Regions from separate parts of the Streptomyces sp. NPDC094034 genome, predicted to be linked through region 1. Evidence: riboswitches for the same ligand, from Rfam matches in the RefSeq annotation. Region 1 holds a riboswitch; the other holds the start of a gene.

Region 1 (3,870 bases):
GTTGCCGGAAAACTCTGTGTACTCATCGGCGGTGAGCAGGTCGTCGGGCTCCTGCGTGACACGTACCTTGAACAGCCAGCCGCCCTCGAACGGGGCGGAGTTCACCAGTGAGGGATCGTCCACGACGTCCTGGTTCGTCTCGGTGACCTCGCCGGTCACCGGGGCGTACAGATCGCTGACGGACTTGGTGGACTCCAGCTCCCCGCAGGTCTCGCCCGCGGTCACCGTCTCACCGACCTCAGGAAGCTGGGCGTACACGACATCGCCGAGGGCGTTCGCCGCGTACTCCGTGATGCCGACCGTCGACACACCGTCCTCGGCGGCCGTCAGCCACTCGTGCTCCTTGCTGTAGCGCAGCTGCTGGGGGTTGCTCATGATCTGAATTCTCCTGTACGCGGGGGTGTGGTGCGGAACAGCTGTCTTACGGACCGAGACGGCGCCCGGGTCGCGGACACGACCGAGGGGTGTGCTGACGTCCGTATCACTTCTGGCGCTTGTAGAACGGCAGCGCCACGACCTCGTACGGCTCGTGGGAGCCGCGGATGTCGACGCCGACGCCCGCCGTGCCGGGCGCCGCGTGCGAGGCGTCCACGTACGCCATGGCGATCGGCCTGCCCAGGGTCGGCGAGGGGGCGCCCGAGGTGACCTCGCCCACGACGGCGCCGTCCGCGACCACCTGGTACCCGGCGCGCGGGACCCGGCGGCCCTCGGCGATCAGGCCGACGAGCTTGCGGGGCGGGGCGGACGCGGCGCGCTCGGCGGCGGCCTGAAGGGCCTCGCGGCCGACGAAGGCGCCGCCGTTCGAGGTCTTCTCGAACTTCACGACCCGGCCGAGGCCGGCGTCGAACGGGGTCAGCGCGGTGGACAGCTCGTTCCCGTACAGCGGCATTCCGGCCTCAAGACGGAGGGTGTCGCGGCAGGACAGCCCGCAGGGCACCAGACCGACGCTCTCGCCGGCCTCGGTCAGCGCCTGCCACAGGCCCTCGGCGTACCGGGGCTCGACGAACAGCTCGAAGCCGTCCTCGCCGGTGTAGCCGGTACGCGCGATCAGCGCGGGGACACCGGCGACGGTGCCGGGCAGGCCCGCGTAGTACTTGAGCCCGTCCAGATCGGCGTCGGTCAGCGACTTCAGGATGCCCGGGGACTCGGGGCCCTGGATCGCCAGCAGCGCGTACGCGTCCCGGTCGTCGCGTACGGCCGCGTCGAACCCCTCGGCGCGGGCGGTCAGCGCGTCCAGCACGGTCTGGGCGTTGGAGGCGTTGGCGACGACCATGAAGGTGTCGTCGCCGAGACGGTAGACGATCAGATCGTCCAGGATTCCGCCGTCCTCCTGGCAGATCATGGTGTAGCGGGCGCGGCCCACGGCGACGGCCCCGATATTGCCGACCAGCGCGTAGTCGAGGAGGTCACCGGCCGCCGGTCCCGAGACCGTGATCTCACCCATGTGGGAGAGATCGAACAAACCCGCGCGGGTGCGGACGGCCTGGTGCTCGTCCCGCTCGCTCGCGTACCGCAGCGGCATGTCCCAGCCCGCGAAGTCGGTCATGGTCGCGCCCAGCGCGCGGTGCGTGGCATCGAGGGCGGTGAGACGCGGGGCTCCAGGGGCGCCCGTGGTGGCGGGGGCGCCGGAGGTGCCGGGCGTGCTGGTGCCGCTCGGGGGGACATGGCTCATCGGTGTGACTCCCAGGGCATGACGGCGAGGACGATCCTCCCCATCTGTCATCGGAACCTGAGAGGTTCATCACGGCCACCCGTATCAAAGAGAGCGGTCGTGACTTGCACCTTGGGTGGAGCCGCAGAGCTGCGGCCCGCTTTTCAGATCTGCCTCATCCACGCGGTACGGGGCCTGAGAGATTCAAGGGAGGAACTTGCTCCTTCGGCGCCCGGCGCACACGGTGACCGGGACTCTCCCGCGCGGATTCAAACGGCCGGTATGCAGTTGGCGGGCACATCATCGCACGCATCGCCGCCGAGCGGGACGCCCGGTCCGCAACTCGCCGACCCCCGTAAAAAGCTTGTGGCGCATTACCATTTCTTTACACTTCTTGGGCAAGGGTCATGGGCCAGGCCGACTGAGCTGACAGGGGGACGGCGATGATGTCGCAGGGGTCCGACACGTACCCGACGACCGCGGGGGTGCCCACACAGACGGGCACGGCCGCGGGGCCCGGCGCACCGGCCCCGGACGGCACGGCCCGGGAGGGCACCCTCCGGGACGGCGCGGCCCGCCTCGCGCGGGTCGTCCGCGATCTACGGGGGCGGGGTCCCGCGGCGGCGGGCGGCGCGCGAGGACGCGGCACGAAGAGCCTGGTCTTCGCGGAAGGCGATCTGGTGGTCGTCTCCGGGCTGCCGGGCAGCGGCAAGTCGACCTTGATCCGGCGGGCCGCCGAGGCCACCGGTATCGACTCCCAGGACACCAGGGACCGCTGGGCGCGCCGGCTGCCGGGCGCCCTGCCCTACGCCGTCTACCGCCCGCTCGTCCGGATAGCGCACTACGCGGGCCTGTGGCACGCGCTCGGCTCCGGCGGGAGCGTCGTCGTCCATGACTGCGGTACGCAGACCTGGGTACGGCGCTGGCTGGCCCGTGAGGCACGCAGGCGTGGCCGCCGGCTCCATCTCGTCCTGCTGGACGTCTCGCCCGAGGTGGCGCGCGAGGGCCAGCGGGAGCGCGGCCGGGGCGTGTCCGGCTATGCCTTCGCCCGGCACCGCCGCGCGGTCCGCCGCCTGCTCGCCGACGCCGAGACAGGCCGCCTCCCCGGGGGCTGCGCCTCGGCGGTCCTCCTCGACCGGGACGCGGCGGCGGCACTGGAGCGGATCGCGTTCCCGGCCACCCGGGCGGACTGAGAGGCCGCCCCGCCCGTGCGCGCGAGCGCCGAGCCAGGGACGGGATCCGGCCAACCGGCCGGACGGACGGAGCCGTTCGGGGGCGGCGCGGGAACCGGCCCTCGGTTTAAGGTGCTGCCGCGGGGGCGAGGGTGGCGAAGGAGAGCACGGTGAACACAGCATGGCCGGGCAACGAGCTGGAAGAGGTGCTCATGGCCTCGCTCGGCGCCGACGCGGCGGGCGGACGGCTCGTCGAGGTCCTGGGACGCAGCGAGGTCTGGGTGCCGCTGCCCCAGGGCGGCGGTCCCGACAGCCCCAACCTCGATCTGCCGACGCTGGAGATCGACGGCATCCCCTATGTCCCGGTCTTCAGCTCCGAGCAGCAGTTCCTCCAGTGCGTCGGATCCCATATGGCCTTCACCGTCGCTCCCGCCCGTGACTTCGCCCGGGGGCTGCCTCCGCAACTCGGTATCGCGGTGAACCCGGGCGGTGTCGTCGGGATGCCGCTGCCGCCACCGGCCGTCGCCGCGCTGTGCCGGGTGGGGCGTACGCCGCTCGACGGCCCGGCGAGCGGGGGCCGGGTGCGGCTCTTCGAGCCGGACTGGCAGGAGGACCCGGTCGAGTTCCTCTCCGCCGCCGGAGCCGAGTTCGAGACCTCCGGCGTGGTGCTCTCGGCCCGCCGCGCGCTCGCCAGCGTCGAGGGCGAGCCCCCCGCGCTCTACATCGGTGTCCAGCTCTCCTCCTGGGAGGCCGCGGACCGTAACGCCCCCATGGACGCGCTCGGCCGGGCACTGGGCCGGGTCACGGTGGGCTGGCCCGTCAATCTCGTCCTGCTGGACGTGGCCCAGGACCCGGTCGGCGACTGGCTGCTGGAGAAGGTGCGGCCGTTCTATCAGCGCGCCCACGCATAGTCGCGGGCGGAACGGGCATTCGGTACGAGCCGGCGACCACGGGCGGACAGGGAAAGAGACCGGCCACGCCCGCGCCCCTCTGGCGGGCGCGCCGGTCGTCAAGTCTGTGTCAGGAAGCCCCCCTAAGCTGGTTTGA
Region 2 (3,870 bases), on a different contig from region 1:
AGCGGGATCATGCCGCGGTCCAGCGCGTAGTCGCGGTCCGCGAGCCTGCGCAGATAGCGCAGCATCGCGGTCTCGGAGCGGTACTGGTGGAAGACGGGGTGGGTCAGATAGTCGTCGGTCCGCAGCAGCGCGCCGGGCAGCGCGTCCTCGGTGGCCGCGTCCAGCGCCTCGATGTCCCCGGTCAGGTCAAAGGCCGTCCACACGGCGGCCAGCTGCGCACGGCCGGTGGTCTCGTCACAGGCGATGGAGACATGGTCGGCGTCGACCAGCCGGAGGTTGACGCCGCCCTCACGCGCGGCGGCGACCACGGCGGCGGCCCGGCCCGGGACCCGGACGGTGAGCGTGTCGAAGTACGCGCCATGCACGATCTCGACACCGCCCGCGCGCAGCCCCTCGGCGAGCAGCGTGGCGTAGCGGTGGGTGCGGCTCGCGATGGCCCGCAGCCCCTCGGGGCCGTGGTACACCGCGTACATCCCGGCCATGACGGCGAGCAGCACCTGCGCGGTACAGATGTTGCTGGTGGCCTTCTCGCGCCGGATGTGCTGCTCGCGGGTCTGTAGCGCCAGCCGGTACGCCTTGTTCCCGTCGGCGTCCACCGACACCCCGACGAGCCGGCCCGGCAGGCTGCGCGCGAACTTCTCGCGTACGGCCATGAATCCGGCGTGCGGTCCGCCGAAGCCCATCGGGACCCCGAAGCGCTGAGTGGTGCCCACCGCGATGTCCGCGCCCAGCTCTCCCGGTGAGGTGAGCAGCGTCAGCGCGAGCAGGTCGGCGGCGACGGTGACGATCGCGCCGAGGCCGTGCGCCTGCTCGACCACGGGCCTGATGTCCCGTACGGCTCCCGAGGCGCCCGGGTACTGGAGCAGCACACCGAAGACCCCGCGCTCGGCCACCTCGGCGGGGATGCCCTCGCTCAGGTCCGCGACGACGACCTCGACACCGGTCGGCTCGGCCCGGGTCTCGATCACGGCGATGGTCTGCGGCAGGGCGTCGGCGTCCACCAGGAAGACGCCTCCCTTGACCTTGCCGACACGGCGGGCGAGCGCCATGGCCTCCGCCGCCGCGGTGCCCTCGTCCAGCAGGGAGGCGCCCGAGGTCGGCAGCCCCGTCAGCTCGGCCACCACGGTCTGGAAGTTGAGCAGCGCCTCAAGCCGGCCCTGGGAGATCTCCGGCTGGTACGGGGTGTACGCGGTGTACCAGGCCGGGTTCTCCATCACGTTGCGCAGGATCACCGATGGTGTGTACGTGCCGTAGTAGCCGAGCCCGATCATGGGCGCGAGTACCTGATTGCGGTCCGCGAGGGAGCGCAGCTCGGCCAGCACCTCGGCCTCGGTACGGGCCCCCGGAAGCCGCAGCGCCTCCGTGCTCTTGATGACGTCCGGCACCGCGGCGGCCGTCAGCTCGTCGAGCGAGCCGTAGCCGACCTGAGCCAGCATCTTGGCCTGCGCCGGCGCGTCGGGCCCGATGTGGCGCTGCTCGAAGGGGGTGCCCCGCTCCAGCTGGGAGAGCGGAATGCGGTTGACGGTCATTGCGGAGGCCTCCTGGTCGACGCGACCTGTGAGGGGCACCGAGACACGGGTGCCCGAACGGCCTCCCCCTCTGTCATCTCGACCTGAGAGCTTCACCGGCCCGCCCGGAGGCGGCCCGGCTTTCACCGTCGGTGAGAGCGGATGCCGTCCGACGCCCGCCCTGCTTTCCAGAGTGACCTCGTCCGTGCGGTACGGGTGCCTGAGAGATTCCGGGGAGGATTTGCTCCTTCGGCGCCTCCGGCCTTCTCTCCGGAGGACTCTCCCGCACGGGGTCAGTAGCCGCTTGCCAGCCTACCAGCGCGACCTTCGGCACAACTTTCGAGTGGCCGACGCCCGAGTTCTGCACTTTTGTAGTATTCACAAGCAGTTGCGACCAGTTGGAGGGACCGTGGAGACCGACATTGATCCGCGCAGTCTGATAGGCCGCAAGGCGTTCGACCGTAACGGTCATAAGCTCGGGACAGTGGACGAGGTGTATCTCGACGACGCCACCGGAATCCCGGAATGGGCCGCCGTCCGTACCGGACTCTTCAGTCGCGACGCCTTCGTCCCCCTTGCCCCCAGCACGCTCTCCCAGGACGGTCTGCGGATCCCGTTCGAGCGGGCGCTGATCCGGGACGCCCCTGATTTCGGTGTCGGCCGGCACCTCTCCCCCGATCAGGAACTCCAGCTGTACCACCACTACGGCCTGGCCCTTCCGGACCCCGAGTCACCCGAACGGCCCGCTTCGCTGTCCGATCGTGACTCCGAACGCGACTTCGGACGGCTGGCCGGCCAGGACGACTGACCGGCCACCGCCGGCACCAGGGGAAGCGGCTCCGAGAGCTCCAGATCAGGGTCGTCGGCCCAGAAGGTCCGCACCCGCCCCGGCGCGGACCCCGGCTCCTCGAACCGTACGGTCACCCTCCGCAACCCGCTGCCCTGCACCCAGCCCGCACCGAACTCGCGATGGCGTACGTCGTGTCCCGCCGGGAAACGCCGCTCGGCGGGCACATCCGGAGCCTGCGCGGGCCCACCGCCGCCGCTACCGGCCCATAGGGCTCCGGACGTCGCCGCCCCCTCCCCCACCGCCCGCTCCGCACTCGCCGGCTCACGCGCCCCCTCGTCCGCCGACGCGTGCGCCGCGGCGGCGGACTCATCGGCCGCGGCCTGGGCGAAAAGATCCTCCTGCGTGAAGTCCGCGAGCCCCGTCACGCCCACCCCGAGCAGCCGTACCCCGCCCGTGGTGTCCACCGATTCCAGCAGCCGCCCCGCGGCCTCCCGCACCACCCCGGGGTCGTCCGTGGGCCCGCGCAGGGTCTCCGAACGCGTCAGCGTCGAGAAGTCGTACCGCCGCACCTTGAGGACGACGGTCCGCCCCGAACGCCCCGCCGCCCGCAGCCGCTCGACGCAGCGGTCCGCGAGCCGGTCCACCTCCGTGCGCACCCTGACCCGGTCGTGCAGATCGACATCGAAGGTGTCCTCGACCGACACGGACTTGGCGTCACGCTCGGACACCACGGCCCGGTCGTCGAGTCCGCGCGCCATCCGGTACAGCGAGGCGCCATGGGCCCGCCCCAGCAGCCGTACGAGCTCGTCCTCACCCGCCTCGGCCAGATCGGCGACCGTGGTCATGCCCGCCCGGCGCAGATGGTCCCCCGTCGCGGGCCCGACCCCGGGCAGCGTACGCACCGGCATGGGCCCCAGCAGAGCGCGCTCCGTACCGGGCTCTATGAGCACGAGGCCGTCCGGCTTGGCCTGCTCGGAGCCGATCTTCGCCAGCATCTTGGACCCCGCGAGGCCCACCGAGCCACTGAGCCCCGTCACCGCCCTGATGTCCGCGCGCAGCCGCTCACCCGCCGCCAGCGCCGAGGCGGTGTCATCGGCCGAGCCGCCCGCCTCCAGGTCCACGAACGCCTCGTCCAGGCTCAGCGGCTCCACCAGCGGCGACAGCCTCCTCAGCAGCTCCATCACCTGCTCGCTGACCGCGCGGTAGAGCGAGAAGCGCGGGACGAGATAGGCGGCGTTCGGCGCCAGACGCCTCGCCTGGGCCATCGGCATCGCCGAGTGCACCCCGAAGCGTCTCGCCTCGTACGAGGCCGTGGAGACCACCCCACGCGGGCCCAGACCGCCGACCACCACCGGCTTTCCGCGCAGACTCGGCTTCGCCGCCTGTTCGGCGGCGGCGAAGAAGGCATCCATGTCCAGATGCAGGATCGTCGGCGCGGATCTCACCTCACCGATGCTCCCTCACGCCACTGACAATCGGCGCGGGCCACGGGTCAGACAGCCCGGTCCCGGCGCCGTCTGGCCAGTTCATCGGCGGGGTTGTGGCCGATCAGCGTCTCGCCGGTGTCGGTAC

What was found. A riboswitch is a leader RNA that binds a small molecule or an ion and turns the genes downstream of it on or off. The one in region 1 is predicted to bind glycine.
Region 2: it holds a riboswitch for glycine, as region 1 does, so the genes downstream of both, gcvP (aminomethyl-transferring glycine dehydrogenase) here and gcvT (glycine cleavage system aminomethyltransferase GcvT) in region 1, are expected to answer to the same signal.

The regions. Positions count from the first base shown of each region.
Region 1 is NZ_JBEOUD010000032.1:30,730-34,599, forward strand. It holds gene gcvH (glycine cleavage system protein GcvH) at 1-375, opposite strand, end outside; gene gcvT (glycine cleavage system aminomethyltransferase GcvT) at 482-1,672, opposite strand; glycine riboswitch at 1,826-1,923, opposite strand; gene ABTZ59_RS25610 (AAA family ATPase) at 2,095-2,844, shown strand; gene ABTZ59_RS25615 (enhanced serine sensitivity protein SseB) at 2,994-3,734, shown strand.
Region 2 is NZ_JBEOUD010000042.1:63,151-67,020, forward strand. It holds gene gcvP (aminomethyl-transferring glycine dehydrogenase) at 1-1,529, opposite strand, end outside; glycine riboswitch at 1,707-1,804, opposite strand; gene ABTZ59_RS29475 (PRC-barrel domain-containing protein) at 1,918-2,316, shown strand; gene ABTZ59_RS29480 (DNA polymerase IV) at 2,211-3,743, opposite strand; gene ABTZ59_RS29485 (MerR family transcriptional regulator) at 3,791-3,870, opposite strand, start outside.